DNA from 3 places in the Cellulosimicrobium sp. JZ28 genome. Region 3 is predicted to be linked to each of the others. Evidence: riboswitches for the same ligand, from Rfam matches in the RefSeq annotation. Region 3 holds a riboswitch; each other region holds the start of a gene.
What was found. Region 3 has a riboswitch for thiamine pyrophosphate ahead of thiO (glycine oxidase ThiO). Riboswitches for the same ligand answer to the same signal wherever they lie in the genome.
Positions count from the first base shown of each region.

Region 1: another riboswitch for thiamine pyrophosphate. It lies ahead of BJP59_RS15160 (thiamine ABC transporter substrate-binding protein); the one in region 3 lies ahead of thiO (glycine oxidase ThiO).
Region 2: another riboswitch for thiamine pyrophosphate. It lies ahead of BJP59_RS07590 (ECF transporter S component); the one in region 3 lies ahead of thiO (glycine oxidase ThiO).

Region 1 covers NZ_CP017660.1:3,383,800-3,388,875, reverse strand. Annotated here, with positions in the region: gene BJP59_RS15170 (ABC transporter permease) at 1-2,233, opposite strand, end outside; gene BJP59_RS15165 (ABC transporter ATP-binding protein) at 2,230-3,000, opposite strand; TPP riboswitch at 3,310-3,414, shown strand; gene BJP59_RS15160 (thiamine ABC transporter substrate-binding protein) at 3,497-4,588, shown strand; gene BJP59_RS15155 (ABC transporter permease) at 4,677-5,076, shown strand, end outside.
Region 2 covers NZ_CP017660.1:1,651,117-1,656,192, reverse strand. Annotated here, with positions in the region: gene BJP59_RS07600 (Rv2578c family radical SAM protein) at 1-1,493, opposite strand, end outside; gene BJP59_RS07595 (hypothetical protein) at 1,537-1,974, opposite strand; TPP riboswitch at 2,120-2,239, shown strand; gene BJP59_RS07590 (ECF transporter S component) at 2,345-3,049, shown strand; gene BJP59_RS07585 (ABC transporter ATP-binding protein) at 3,042-4,871, shown strand; gene BJP59_RS07580 (energy-coupling factor transporter transmembrane component T family protein) at 4,868-5,076, shown strand, end outside.
Region 3 covers NZ_CP017660.1:773,826-778,901, reverse strand. Annotated here, with positions in the region: gene guaA (glutamine-hydrolyzing GMP synthase) at 1-1,446, opposite strand, end outside; gene thiE (thiamine phosphate synthase) at 1,489-2,214, opposite strand; TPP riboswitch at 2,259-2,361, shown strand; gene thiO (glycine oxidase ThiO) at 2,351-3,625, shown strand; gene thiS (sulfur carrier protein ThiS) at 3,631-3,864, shown strand; gene BJP59_RS03485 (thiazole synthase) at 3,874-4,716, shown strand; gene BJP59_RS03480 (ThiF family adenylyltransferase) at 4,818-5,076, opposite strand, start outside.

The sequences.
Region 1 (5,076 bases), 1.8 Mb from region 3:
GCTCCGCGACGGACAGCGCGAGCGTGTTGACGATGCCCAGCACGGCGACGAGGACGGAGAGCCCCAGCAGGGCGTAGACGATCGCGAGGACCGACTCGACCTGGCCGGCGACGTCCGCGGCGAACTCGTCGGCGTCGAGCACGGACGCCACGACGTACGGCGCGACGGCGTCGGTCACCCCGGCGCGGACGGCCGCGAGGTCCGCGCCGGGCTCGGCGTCGAGGAACAGCATCTCCGTCGTCGTCGCGCCGACCGCGGCCGCCACGTCGGGCGGCAGGAGCAGGTCGACGGAGAACGCGTGCGAGTCGACCACCGCGCCGATGCGCACCTCCCGGGCCGGGAGGTCGGGCCGTGCCGGGTCGGCGAGCGTCAGGACGTCGCCCAGGGCCCAGCCGTGCTCGTCGAGCGCGTCCGCCATGACGGCGGCCTCGCCCCGTGCGTACGCGGCGAGGTCGCCCTCGGTCGCGGTCGTGCGCACGGAGCGGCCGAAGCCCTCGGCGGGGAACCCGACGACCAGCTGGGGCTCGCCGTCGACGACGACCTGCCCGTACGTCGTGACGTCGACCGCAGCGACGCCGGGCACGGCGGGGACGTCGCCCGCGACCCCGTCGGGCAGGTACGGCATCGCCGAGCGGACGACGAGGTCGGCCGCGGTCTCCTGGTCGACGATGTCCTGCACGGAGACGCGGGTGGACAGCGCGAGGACGGACGTCGTCGAGACGAGCGCCATCCCGACGACGAGCGCGCCCGCGGTGGCCGCGGTCCGCCGCGGCTGGCGCGTGACGTTGCCGCGCGCGAGACCGCCGAGCGGGCGGACCAGCGCGACGAACGGCGCGGCGAGGACGGTCAGCACCGGGCCGACCGCGAGCGGCGCGAGGAGGAGCACGCCCGCGACGACGCCGGCCGCGCCGAGACCGAGGAGGGGCGCGCCCCCGCTGCCGGCCACGGCCGCCGCGACGACGAGCCCCACGCCCGCGAGCAGCGCGAGGGTACCGGCGACGGCACGGGCCCGCCCCGTCCCGGTGGGCCGGACGACGTCGGCGCGCATCGCCTCCACCGGGCGCACGAGCGCGGCGTGCCGCGCGGGCAGGGCGGCGGCGAGCACCGACACGACGACGCCGACCACGAGCGGGACGGCGACCCCCGTGGTCGTGACGGGCAGCGAGCCGGAGAGCTCCATGCCGACGGCGCCGAGCCCGCTGCGGGCGAGCTCCGCGAGGCCGAACCCGGCCCCGACGCCGAGCAGCGCGCCCACGGCCCCGACGACCGCCGCCTGCCCCACCACGGAGCCGAACACCTGCCCGGGCGACGCGCCCACCGCGCGCAGGAGCGCGAGCTCGCGCGTGCGGCGTCGGACGTGCATCGAGAACGTGGTGGTGATGATGAACGTGCCGACGAACAGCGCGAGGGCGGCGAACACCAGGAGGAACGTCGAGACGAACCCGAGCTGGTCGGTGATCGCCTCGCTCGTCTCGGCACGCAGCTCCGCCCCCGTCAGCGCCTCGGCGCCCGCCGGGAGCGCGGTCGCGACGGCGTCGCGCAGCGCCTCCGGGGAGACGTCGTCGGCCGCGTACAGAGCGACCGACGGGACGAGGTCGTCGGGCGCGTACGTCCCGGCGGCGGTCCCGGCGTCGAGCAGGACGATCGTCGCGCCCGCCATCGGTGCGGACAGCGAGACCTCGCCGACCACGCGCACGGGCCGCACGGCGTCGCCCAGCACGACGTCGGTCGTGTCGCCCACCGCGAGGCCCGACGCCGCGAGCGTCGCCGACTCGAGCGCGACCTCGCCACCGTCGCGGGGTGCGCGGCCGTCGACCACCTGCGGGCCGGGGTCGCGGGGGTCGTAGGCGACGCCGATGCTCGGCGCCTGGCTGCCGAGGACCGCGGTCCCGTCCGCGCCCACGAGCACGGCGGGACCGCTCACCTCCGGGAGCGCGAGCGCGACGTCGTCGCGCGCGCCGAGGTCGCGCGCCAGGTCCGCCGGGACGAGGCTGCGCGCACCGCCCACCTGGGCCGACGTCGACATCAGCGCGTCCCCGGCCGACGACGCGCCGCGCACGTACGCGTCCGCCTGGACCGACGAGGCGACGATGCCGTCGAACGTGGTCGCGAGCATCGCGCGCAGCGCGAACGTGCCGGTCACGAACGCGACGCCGATCGTCACGGCGAGGACCGAGAGGACGAGCTGCGCGCCGTGCGCGCGCACGCCGCGCAGCGCGATCCGGCCCATCATCGGGCGGCCGCCGTCGTCGCTGCCGGGGCGGCGTGCGCCGGGGCCGGCGCGGCGGGCGTGAGGGAGCCCAGCGTGTCGAGGACCGCCTGGGGCGTGGGGTCGTGGAGCTCGGTCACGAGGCGGCCGTCCGCGAGGAAGAGCACCCGGTGGGCGTACGACGCCGCGGTCGGGTCGTGCGTGACCATCGCGACGGACTGGCCGAGGTCGTCCACGGACGCGCGCAGGAAGCCCAGGACCTCCGCGGCGGCGCGCGAGTCGAGGTTCCCCGTCGGCTCGTCCGCGAGCACGATCGCGGGCCGCGACACCAGCGCCCGCGCGCACGCGACCCGCTGCTGCTGCCCGCCCGACAGCTCGGCGGGCCGGTGCCCCAGCCGGGGGCGCAGGCCCACGGCGTCGACCACGCGGTCGAACCACTCCCGGTCTACGGGGCGCCGGGCGATCGCGAGCGGCAGCACGATGTTCTCCTCCGCCGTGAGCGTCGGCACGAGGTTGAACGACTGGAAGACGAACCCCAGGCGCGTGCGCCGCAGGCGCGTCAGCCGGCGCTCGCTCATCGCGGAGACGGTCTCGCCGTCGACGACGACGGTCCCAGCCGTGGGGGAGTCGAGCCCCGCGAGGCAGTGCAGGAGCGTGGACTTCCCGGACCCGGACGGGCCCATGATCGCCGTCAGCCGACCCTTCTCGACGTCCACGTCCACGCCGTCGAGCGCACGCACCGCGGCCTCGCCGCGCCCGTACGTCTTCACCAGCCCGCGCGCGGTGGCAATCGCGGGTCGTGCACCGCCCTCGGCGCCCTCAGCGGGCGCGCCCTCGCGCGGGGTGCTCCGCCGTGCCGCACCTGTCGTCGTCACGTCCTCGTCCGTCCTCTCGTCGTGCCGCTGCGCGGGAGCGTCGTGGCTCGCCGGGCGGCGTCGTCCTGTGGTGGCCGCCGGGGCTCCCGGCGGCCGTACCGAACCTCCCGCGGCGCGCGTGCCCGCGGCATCGGGGACAGGCCCCGAACCGTCCCTGGTCCGCGGTCTCCGGTGCTCAGGGTTCTCTCAGGGGACTCTCCGGGTGAGGGGCCGGTGTAGGCTCGCGGTGAACGACAGGGGAGCTCCTGGAGGAGCTGAGAGTGCGGACCACCGCAGACCCTCGAACCTGATCCGGTTAGCACCGGTGGAGGAAGTCGGGATTCTCGATCACCTGCTCGCGCGGTCCGTCGCGCCCACCCGGCGCGCGGCTCGTCGGGCCGGTGGACCCCTCCTGAACGTCCAGGGAGGACACATGCAGCACACGACCACCGTCGCCCGCCGCGGCCGGGCCCTCGCGACCGGCGTGGGCGCGACGCTCGCGCTCCTCGCCCTCGCGGCCTGCTCGGGTGGTGACGGCGCCGGGGGCGACGACGCGTCGTCGGGCAGCGGGGGCACGGTCACCCTGGTGACCCACGACTCCTTCGCGGTGAGCGACGACGTGCTCGCCGCGTTCGAGGAGGAGAGCGGGCTCACCGTCGAGCAGGTCGCGCCCGGCGACGGCGGCGCGCTGGTCAACCAGCTGATCCTCACGAAGGACTCGCCGCTCGGCGACGTCGTGTTCGGGATCGACAACACCTTCGCGTCGCGCGCGATCGACGAGGGCGTCCTCGAGCCGTACACGCCCGCGGACGTCTCGGAGTCCGCCGCGTCGTACGCGGTCGGCGACCGCGGTGAGCTCACCGCCGTCGACCTCGGGGACGTGTGCGTCAACGTGGACCACGCGTGGTTCGCGGACGCGGGGATCCCCGAGCCCGTGACGCTCGAGGACCTGGCGAAGCCGGAGTACCGGGACCTCCTCGTCGTGACCAACCCCGCGACGTCGTCGCCGGGCCTCGCGTTCCTCCTCGCGACCGTCGGGGCGTTCGGCGAGGACGGCTGGGAGGACTACTGGGCGGACCTGCGCGCCAACGGCGTGAAGGTCGTCGACGGCTGGTCCGACGCGTACTACGTCGACTTCTCCGGCTCGGAGGGCGCGGGGCCGCGCCCGCTCGTGCTGTCGTACTCGACGTCGCCCGCGTTCACGCTCACCGAGGACGGCTCCGCGTCGACCACGGGCGCGCTGCTCGACACGTGCTTCCGCCAGGTCGAGTACGCGGGCGTGCTCGCGAACGCGAAGAACCCCGAGGGCGCGCAGCAGCTCCTCGACTTCCTCGTGAGCGAGACGTTCCAGGCCGACGTCGCCGACCAGATGTACATGTACCCCGCCGACGACTCCGTCACGCTGCCCGACGGCTGGGCCGAGTTCGCGCCGCTCGCCGACGAACCCTTCGAGGTCGCGCCCGCCGACGTCTCGGCGCACCGCGACGAGTGGATCAAGGCATGGACGGCGACGGTCGTCGACTGACCCCCGGTCCCCGAGCGACCACGGCTCTCCCTCGCGGGGTAGAGCCGTGGTCGCTCGGGGTAGAGCCGTGGTCGCGCGGGGGAGAGCCGTGGTGAGGGGTCGGGAGGTCCGGCGGGGCGGCGTCGGGCGCGGGGTGCTGTGGGGTCTGGCGGCGGCGGTGCCGCTCGCGTTCCTCGGGGTGTTCTTCGCGTGGCCGGTCGTCACGCTCGTGGCGCGCGGGTTCGTCGGGGACGACGGCGGCCTCGACCTCTCGGGGTTCGCGGAGGTCTTCTCGGAGCCCCGCACGTGGCGGATCGTCGGCCTCACGCTCTGGCAGGCCGTGCTCGGCACGGCGCTGTCGCTGCTGCTCGGCGTGCCCGGCGCGTACGTGCTGTACCGGTGCCGGTTCCCCGGGCGCCGGGTCGTGCGCGCGCTCGTCACGGTGCCGTTCGTGCTCCCGACCGTCGTCGTCGGCGTCGCGTTCCGGTCGTTGCTCGTGCAGGGCGGCC
Region 2 (5,076 bases), 880 kb from region 3:
CGGCGGTGCCGGTCGCCGGGCTCGCCGCGGCGGAACCGGCCCTCGACGCCCGCGGGGCCGCGGTGGCCCGCGACCCCGAACCCGCGTGCCTCGAGCATCGGCCGCACCCGGTCCCACAGCCAGGACCGGTACGCCGTCGAGGCGTACGTGCCGCGGGCGTACACGCGCTCGTACCCGGGGACGAGGCGCGGGTGCTCGCGCGCGAGCCAGCCCATGTACCACTCGCGAGTGCCGGGCTTGAGGTGCAGCGGCAGCACCGTGACGCCCGTCGCGCCCGCGTCCTTGACGGCGTCGAGCAGCTCGGTGAGCGCGCGGGTCGAGTCGGTGAGCCACGGCAGCACGGGGGCGACCATGACGCCGCACGGTAGACCGGCCTCCCGGACCGTGCGGACGAGGTCGAGCCGCGCGCGCGGCGAGGGTGTACCCGGCTCGACGCTCGCCTGGAGCTCGGGGTCCAGAAGCGCGAGGGACACGCCGATCCCGACCTCGACGCGCGAGGCCGCGTCGACGAGCAGGGGCAGGTCGCGGCGCAGGAGCGTGCCCTTGGTCAGCACGGACAGCGGCGTGCCCGACCCTGCGAGCGCGTCGATGATGCCGGGCATGAGGCGGTAGCGCCCCTCGGCGCGCTGGTACGGGTCGGTGTTGGTGCCGAGCGCGACGGCCTCGCGCGCCCAGGACGGGCGGGCGAGCTCGGCCCGCAGCACGTCGTCGACGTTGACCTTGACCACGACCTCCCGGTCGAAGTCCTCGCCCGCGTCGAGGTCGAGGTACTGGTGCGTGGGGCGGGCGAAGCAGTTGTGGCTCACGACCCCCGCGGCGACGAAGTCGCGCGTGCCGGTCGTGATGTCGACCAGCTCCGTCGTCTCCCCCGGCCCGTCGAGTGCTTCCAGCGAGTCGACGCGCAGCGCCTCGCCGCCGGTGACGTCCTGGCCGTCGAGGACGGGCCGCCCGTCCGCGAGCGCCGCGGCGCCCGGCCCGACGAGCACGTCGCCGAGCGCCAGGCGGGCACGGTGCCCGGCACCGCCGACGACGTGCCGCCACCCGCGCTCGGTGAGGAACCGGTGGTCGCCGCTCGCCACGAGGCGCGTGCCGTCGGCGAGGGTCACGCGGTAGGCGCGCTTGCGGGTGGTCCAGCGGTCGAGCACCCGGGTGCGCACGTAGCGCCGGTACGCGCCGTGCGGGGCGGTGCCGACGATCTCGTCGCCGACACGCAGCTCGCCGATCGGCCGTTGCGTGCCGTCGGCCAGCAGCACCGGGGTGGCGGGCGCGAGGCAGTAGGAGCACGCGTGGCTGCACCCGCGGTAGGGGTTGACGGTCCACCGGAACGGCATGCGCGACATCGCCGGCACCTTGGACAGCGCGCTCTTGGCGGTGACCTCGTGGAACGTGATGCCCGCGAACTCGGGCGTGCGCACGCTGCGGACGAGGCCGACCCGCTCCAGCCCGGGGAGCGCGCCGTCGTCCGCGCCGAGCGCCTGTCCGTCCCACCGCATCGCGCTATTCGAACAAACGTTCGAACGAGCTGTCAAGGGCGGGTCATTCGTCGGCGGACCACGCCTTGAGCAGCGCCAGGTTCCCGAGGGGGATGTGGTGGCCGATGCGCGGATGGTCCAGCGCGACACCGACGACCCCGGCCGCGCCGAAGGACGCGACGTAGTCGATCGCCGCCGGCACGGGTACCCCGAGCAACGGCACGGCGCCTGTCTCGTCGTCCGCCAGACCGAGCGCCCGGGCCGCCTCGTCCGCGCGCGCGGCGCTGCTGTAGAGGCAGATCATGGGCCCCTGGTCCGCAGCGACGGCGTACGGACGCGGCTGGTCCTCGGACCCCCGCGCGATGAAGAACCACGTGCCGAGGTGCACCGTCTGCCGCCACAGCGCGATCTGGGCCGACGTGTCGCCCGCGGGCGCGCTCCGCACGGCCTCGTCGAGGCGGTCCAGCTCGGCGACCGCGGCGGGGTCGTTGTCTCGGGTCATGCGCACTGCCTCGTTCCTCGTAGTCGGAGCCCGTACCCGGGTCCGCGCGGGCGCCTCGTCGCCGTCACCTTCTCACGGCGGCCGGGCGTCCCGGTGGGTGAGACGCCGGGATTGTCCGGCGGGCGTCCAGGCCCTAGGGTCGGGCCGAACGCCCCCGGGGAGCGCACGAGCGCTGAGAGTGCAGGCCGGACACCCGTCCCTCCTGCAGACCCGTGGAACCTGATCTGGTTCGTACCAGCGAAGGGAGCAGGGCGGACGTCACCGTCCCCTGCGCGCTCGTGCCCGTGCCCCGCGCGTGCCGTCCGCGCGGGGGCGGCGGTGGCGCGCCGTCGTGCACCCCTCGCCCCGGGGGCCCGACGGAGGGAAGCGCATGACCGAGCCCCGCACCACGCCGCCCCGGGCGACCCCGCCCACCGCCACGCCCGACGACCGACCCGACGGCGTGGGTCCCACGCCCGCCCCTCGGGACCGCGCCGTCGCCACTCCCCCGAGCCGTGCCCGACGCCGCGGCCTCACCCTCCACGAGACCGTCCTCGTCGCCGTGCTGGGGGTCGTGTTCGGGTTCGTCTACTGGGCGTTCGTGCAGCTCTGGGCCCCGCTCCAGCTCGCCATGGGACCGCTCGCGGACCTCGCCGCCAACGTGCTCGCGGGCGCGTGGATCGTCGTCGGCCCGCTCGCGACGTACATCGTGCGCAAGCCGGGCGTCGGCGTCCTCACCGAGACGCTCGCGGCGCTCGTCGAGGTGGTCTTCCTCGCGTCGCCCGCCGGCCCGCTGCTCGTCCTCGTGGGGCTCGTCCAGGGCGTGGGCGCCGAGATCCCCTTCGCCCTCACCCGATACCGCCGCTACGGCTGGTGGGTCTTCGTCGCGTCGGGCGTGAGCGCGGCGCTCTTCACGTACGCGTTCAACGCGGTCCGCTTCGGCTGGATCGGGCAGGACTACGCGATGCTCCGGCTCGGCGTGCAGGTCGTCTCGTGCGTCGTGCTGTGCGGGATCGCGGCGCGCCTCCTCGGCGACGCGCTCGCCCGCACCGGCGCGCTCGACGCCTTCGCGATCGGGGCCGACCGCCGTGGCTGAGGCACCGACCGCAGCACCGGAGGTCACGCCGGACGCCGTGCCCGGCGACGTGCCCGACGCCGTCGCCGCCGCCGGCCTGACCGTCACCGTGGGCCACGACGGCACGCGCGTGCTCGACGACCTCACCCTCACCGTCCCCGCGAGCACCGGGCTGCTCGTGCTGGGCCCCTCGGGCTGCGGGAAGTCCACGCTGCTGCGCGCGCTCGTCGGCGTCGTGCCCCACACGCTGCCGGGCTCCGTCGCGGGGGACCTGCGCGTGACGGGCGTCGACCCGCGCGACACGACCCCGGCGGCGCTCGCCGCGCGCGTCGGCCTCGTCCAGCAGCGGCCGGGCGACCAGCTCTGTCTCGCCCGCGTCGACGACGAGTTGCGGTTCGCGCTCGAGAACCGGGCGGCGGACCCGCGCACGATGGACGCCCGCGCGACCGCCGCGCTCGCCGCCGTCGGCGCGGACCACCTGCACGACCGGCCGACCCACGCGCTGTCGGGGGGCGAGGCGCAGCGCGTCGCCCTCGCGGCGGCGCTCGTCGCCGACCCCGAGCTCGTGGTCCTCGACGAGCCGACGGCGTTCCTCGACCCGGCCGCGGCGCACGAGGTCGGGACGCTCGTGGGCAGGCTCGTCCGGGCGCCCGGACAGGACACGCCCGACACCCCCGGCCGGTCGGTCGTGCTCGTCGAGCACCGCCTCGACAACGTCGGGACCCTCCCGACCGCGACGCTCGTGCTCGACGACACCGGTCGCGTCGTCGCGCACGGCCCCACGACCGCCGTCCTGCGCGCGCACGCCGCCACGCTCGCCGCGCTCGGGTGCTGGCTGCCGCTCGACATCCGGCTGGAGCGTGCCGGAGCCCCGGGCCCGCTCGGCGCGCCCGCGACCGACGCCTGGCTCGTCGACCTCGCGCGCGCCGACCCCCGCGCCGCGGACCCCCGTGACGCAGACACCGGCCCGGCGGCGCTCGCCCCTGACCGCCCGGTCGTCCTCCGCGCCCGTCGCCTCGCGGTGCATCGCGCCGCGGCAGGCCGCCGGCGGCGCGGGCGGGACGAGACGCCGGTGGTGCGCGACGTCGACCTCGACGTGCGCGCGGGCGAGGTGCTCGCGGTGGTGGGGCCGAACGGCGGCGGCAAGTCGACCCTCCTGCGCGGGCTGGCGGGACTCGAACGGACCACGGGCGAGGTCACGACGGCGCCCGGCGCGCCCGTCGCGATGGTGTTCCAGGACCCGGAGCACCAGCTCCTCGCGCGCACGGTCCGCGACGAGATCGCCTGGTCGGCCCGGCTCGCGCGGCTCGACGACGTCGACGGACGCGTCGCGCGCACCCTCGACGCGTTCGCCCTCACGCACCTCGCCGACGCGAACCCGTACCGGCTCTCCGGCGGCGAGCAGCGGCGACTGTCCCTCGCGACGGCGACGGTGCTCGACCCGCCCGTCCTCCTCGCCGACGAGCCCACGTCGGGGCTCGACCGCGCCCAGGCGGACGCCGTCGCCCACGCGCTGCGCGAGCGCGCCGACGCGGGCGGCGCGGTGGTCGTCGTCACGCACGACCTCGCGCTCGTCGCGGCCCTCGCCGACCGTGTCGCCGTCGTCGTCGGCGGCCGGCTCGTGGCGCTCGGGCCGCCCGCCACCGTGCTGGCCGACGACGCGCTGTGCCGGCGCGCCCGCCTGCGCCGTCCTCCCCTGCTCGCGTGGTGGGCCCGCACGGGCCGCCGGCACGGCGTGGACCCGGGCGCGCTCGTCCGGGCGCTCGACGCCGCCTCGGGCACCGCCGTCGCGGCCGAACCCCCAGAGACCGCGCCCGCAGCCCTCGCGGAGGTCGCCCCGTGAGCGCTCCGCACAGCACGCCCCTCGGGCGCTGGAACCCGACGGTCAAGCTGGCGACCGTCCTCGTCGTGTCGACGGGTGCGCTGCTCGTCACCGACCCGTACACCCCCGCGATCGGGTGGGTGCTCTCGGTCGCGGCGCTGCTGGTCGCGGGACGCGTCCCGGTCCGCACGCTCGCCCTCGCGCACGTGCCCTTCCTGGTGTTCGC
Region 3 (5,076 bases):
GATCGGGTGGCCGTAGGTGCGGCCGTCGCCCTGGACGCCGACCGAGCGGACGTCGGCGAGCAGCACGACCGGGCACTGCCAGATCTCCTGGTCGAGGCCGGCCTTCGTGAGCTCCTCGCGCGCGATCGCGTCGGCGGCGCGCAGCGTCTCGAGGCGGTCCGCCGTGACCTCGCCGACGATGCGGATGCCGAGCCCGGGGCCGGGGAACGGCTGGCGCGCGACGATCTCCTCGGGCACGCCGAGCTCGCGGCCAACCGCGCGGACCTCGTCCTTGAACAGGGTGCGCAGCGGCTCGACGAGCGAGAACTGCAGGTCGTCGGGCAGGCCGCCGACGTTGTGGTGGCTCTTGATGTTCGCCGCGCCCTCGCCGCCACCGGACTCGACGACGTCCGGGTAGAGCGTGCCCTGCACGAGGAACTTCACCTCGGCGCCGTGCTCGCCCGCGTCCTCGACGATCTGGCGCGCCGCGTCCTCGAACACGCGGATGAACTCGCGGCCGATGATCTTGCGCTTGGTCTCCGGGTCGCTGTGCCCGGCGAGCGCGGTGAGGAACCGCTCCTTCTCGTCGCGGATCACGAGGTTGACGCCCGTCGCCGCGACGAAGTCGCGCTCGATCTGCTCGACCTCGCCCGCGCGCATCAGCCCGTGGTCGACGTGCACGCACGTGAGCTGGTCGCCCACCGCGCGCTGCACGAGCGTCGCGGCGACGGCGGAGTCCACGCCGCCCGAGAGGGCGCAGATGACGCGCGCGTCGCCGACCTGGGCGCGGATCGCCGCGACCTGGTCCGCGATGACGTTGCCGGGCGTCCAGTCCGGGGCGAGGCCCGCGCCGTCGTACAGGAAGTGCTCCAGCACCGTCTGGCCGTGGGCGGAGTGCTTGACCTCCGGGTGCCACTGCACGCCGTAGAGGCGACGCTCGCGGTCCTCGAACGCGGCGACCGGCGAGCCCGACGACGTCGCGAGGACCTCGAAGCCCTCGGGCGCGCGGTGCACGGCGTCGCCGTGGCTCATCCACGTGGTCTGGTTCTGCGGCGTGCCGTCGAGCAGCACGCCCGCGGCGCACACCTCGACCTCGGTGCCGCCGTACTCGCGCAGACCCGTCTGGGCGACCTCGCCGCCGAGCGCCTTCGCCATGGCCTGGAAGCCGTAGCAGATGCCCATGACGGGCACGCCGGCCTCGAACAGCGCCGGGTCGACGAACGGGGCACCCGTCGCGTACACGGACGAGGGGCCGCCCGAGAGGATGATCGCGGCCGGGTCCTTGGCGAGCATCTGCTCGACCGTGAAGGTGTGCGGCACGATCTCGGAGTAGACCTTGGCCTCGCGCACGCGGCGCGCGATGAGCTGCGCGTACTGGGCGCCGAAGTCGACGACGAGCACGGGCCGCGGGGTCGAGGCCACCTCGGCGGTGGTGGGGGTGTCGGGAGCGGTGGCGGGTGACGTCACCCGTCCAGGATAGTCGCCGTGCGGCGGGGCTCGTCCCGCGTCTCAGGCGTCGGTGCGCGCCTCGGCGCGCGCCGCGACGCGCGCCGCGACGCGCTCGCGCAGGGCGCGGGCCGCCGCTTCCGGGTCGCTCGCCGCCGTGATCGCGCGCACCACCACGATCCGGGTCGCGCCCGCGTCGAGGACGGCGTCGAGCCGGTCCGCGTCGATCCCGCCGATCGCGAACCAGGGCGTCGCGGGCCGGGTCGCCGCGACGTCGCGCAGCAGGTCCAGGCCGACGGCGGCCCGCCCCGGCTTCGTCGGGGTCGCCCACAGCGGGCCCACGCAGAAGTAGTCCACCGCCGGGTCGGCCTCTGCCGCGGCCGCCTGCGCGGCCGAGTGCGTGGACCGGCCGAGCACGGGCCCCGCGCCGAGCAGCGCCCGCACGGCCAGGACCGGCAGGTCGCCCTGGCCCATGTGCACGACCGGCGCGCCCGTGACCGACGCCACGTCCGCCCGGTCGTTCACGGCCCACAGCGCGCCGTGCTCCGTCGCGACGCGCGCGACGAGCTCCTGGAGCTCGAGCTCGCGCGCGACGTCGAGCGTCTTGTCGCGGAGCTGCACGACGTCCACCCCGCCCGCGAGCGCCGCCCGCAGGAAGTCCTCGAGGTCGCCGCGCTCCTCGCGCGCGTCCGTGCAGAGGTAGAGCCGCGCGTCGGCGAGCCGGGCGCGTGCGGCGTCCCCTGCCGACGGGGCGGGAGTGGCCGGGGTGGTGGAGGTCTCGGAGCTCACCCGCGGGAGCCTAGCCTCGGCGGGCCCACGGCAGGAGGTACTGTGGCCGACAGCACGGGAGCCCCGCACGGGGCTGAGAGGGCGTCGCCGCCGACCGTCGAACCTGATCTGGGTCATGCCAGCGAAGGGAGCGCACATGAGCCTGTCCGTCCACCCGTCCGCGGGTGGCTCCGTCGTGCCCGACGGCGCGCGTGACGTCGTCGTCGTGGGGGGCGGGATCGTGGGTCTCGCCGTCGCGTGGCGCGCGGCGCGCGCGGGCCTGACCGTCACGGTGCTCGACCCGGCGCCGGGCGCGGGCGCGACGCATGCCGCCGCGGGGATGCTCGCGCCGGTGACCGAGGCCGACTTCGGGGAGGAGGCCGCCCTGCGGCTCCACCTCGCGGCCGCCGCGGCGTGGCCGGCGTTCGCCGCGGACCTGCGCGCGGCGACGGGGGCGGACGTCGGGCTGCGGATCGCCGGGACGCTCACCCTCGCCTACGACGCGGACGACCTCGCGCTGCTCCGCCGCGTCCTCGCGCTGCACGCCGCGCACGGTCTCGCGTCGCACGAGCTCACCGTCGCCGACGCGCGCCGCCGCGAGCCGTACCTGGGCCCGCGCGTCGCCGGGGCGGCGTGGGCCCCCGCGGACCACGCGGTCGACCCGCGCGCGACGCACGCCGCGCTGCTCTCGGCGGTCGGCGGGCGCGACGCCGCGGGTGCGGGCTCGGCCACCGGGGCGCGCGTCGTCCGCGCGTCCGCGACCCGGCTCGCGCTCGATGCCGGGCGCGTGGTCGGCGTGCACGACGACGCCGGCCGGCTCCACCGCGCGGGTGCGGTCGTCGTCGCGGCGGGCTGGCAGTCGGGCGCCCTCCTCGCGGACGTGCCGGGCGTCGTCGTGCCCACGCGCCCGGTGAAGGGTCAGACGCTGCGGCTCGACGCCGGCCCGGACCTCGCGCTCGAGCACGTCGTGCGCGGGCTCGTGCAGGGTCGGCCGGTGTACGTCGTGCCGCGCGACCCCGAGCCTGCCGGCCCGCGCGCCGGGCACCGGGAGGTCGTCGTCGGGGCCACCACCGAGGAGAACCCGGACGACCGCCGCGCCACCGCCGGCGGCGTCTTCGCGCTCCTGCGGGACGCCCGCGCCCTCCTGCCGGGGATCGACGAGGCCGCGCTGGTCGAGGTGACGCCGCGGGGCCGCCCCGCGACCCCGGACAACCTCCCGCTCGTCGGGCCGACGGACGTCCCGGGGCTGCACCTCGCGACGGGCCACGGCCGCAACGGCATCCTGCTCGCCCCGCTCACGGCCGACGCCGTCGTCGCCGGGCTCGGCAGGCTCCTCGCGCTCGGCGGGAGCGAGCACGGCGACGACGTCGCGACCGCCCTCGCCACCGCCCGGACCGACCGCTTCGCCCGCACCGCCACGACACCGAGGTGAGACCCGTGACCGCACCCGCACCCACCGCGCTCGTCAACGGCGAGCCGTACCCGCTCGACGGCGACGTCGACCTGGAGCGGCTCGTCGCCGCGCTCGTCCCCGCCTACGTCGCCGACGGCACGCCGCAGGGCGTCGCGGTGGCCGTCGGGGACGCCGTCGTGCCGCGCGGCGCCTGGGCGACGACCGTCGTCGCGCCCGGGGACCGCATCGAGATCGTCACCGCCGTCCAGGGCGGCTGAGGAGGACCCATGACCACGACCGACGTCTCCCCCGCCACCGCGAGCGGGCCGACCGGCGCCGACGACCCGCTCGTCGTCGCCGGCACCCCGATCGGGTCGCGCCTCGTCATGGGCACCGGTGGGGCCGCGAACCTGCTCACGCTCGAGGACGCGCTCGTCGCGTCGGGCACCGCCCTCACGACCGTCGCGATGCGACGCGTCGCCGTCCGCGCCGGCGGGGACGCGAGCCCCGACGCGGGGATCTGGGCGCTGCTCGCCCGCCTCGGTATCCGCGCGCTGCCCAACACCGCCGGGTGCTTCTCGGTGCGGGAGGCCGTGCTCACCGCGCACCTCGCGCGCGAGGCGTGCGGTACCGAGTGGGTCAAGCTCGAGGTGATCGCCGACGACGTGACCCTCCTGCCCGACCCGGTCGGCCTCGTCGAGGCGGCCGAGCAGCTCGTGCGCGACGGGTTCGTCGTGCTGCCCTACACGAACGACGACCCGATCCTCGCGCGCCGGCTGGAGGACGTCGGCTGCGCCGCCGTCATGCCCCTCGGGGCGCCCATCGGCACGGGGCTCGGCATCCTCAACCCGCGCAACATCGAGGCGATCGCTGCCGCGGCCCGGGTGCCCGTGATCCTCGACGCGGGGATCGGCACGGCGTCCGACGCCGCGCTCGCCATGGAGCTCGGGTGCGACGGCGTGCTCCTCGCGACGGCCGTCACGCGCGCCGCCGACCCGGTCCGCATGGCCCGCGCGATGCGCCTCGCCGTCGAGTCGGGCCGGCTCGCCGCGGGCGCCGGGCGCATCCCCCGCCGCGAGGGCGCCCTGGCGAGCTCGTCCCCGCAGGGCCGCCTCGACCTGGCCCTCTGACCCCGTCGACCAGGCGGTCCCGGCGGGCCGAGCAGGCCATCCCGGCTCGTCCGCCGACCAGGACGCGCCACGACCACCTGGTCGACGTGCAGGGAGGGGGGCTAGGGGGTGGGGGTCTTCAGGGCGTCGAGGAGGGCGGGGACGCCGCCGACGACGGAGCGCGCGTCGAGGCCCGCGGCGCGGGCGGCGTCGGCGACGCGGGCCGACCGGCCGCCGACCGCGCACACCACGAGCACCGGGCGGTCGGCGGGCAGGTCCGCGAGCGCCGCGGCGGCACCGGGGTCCTGCGCGCCGCCGAGGAACGCGCCGCTCGGGACGAGCGTCGACCCGGGGAGCGGGCGCACCTGCGCCTCCCAGTCC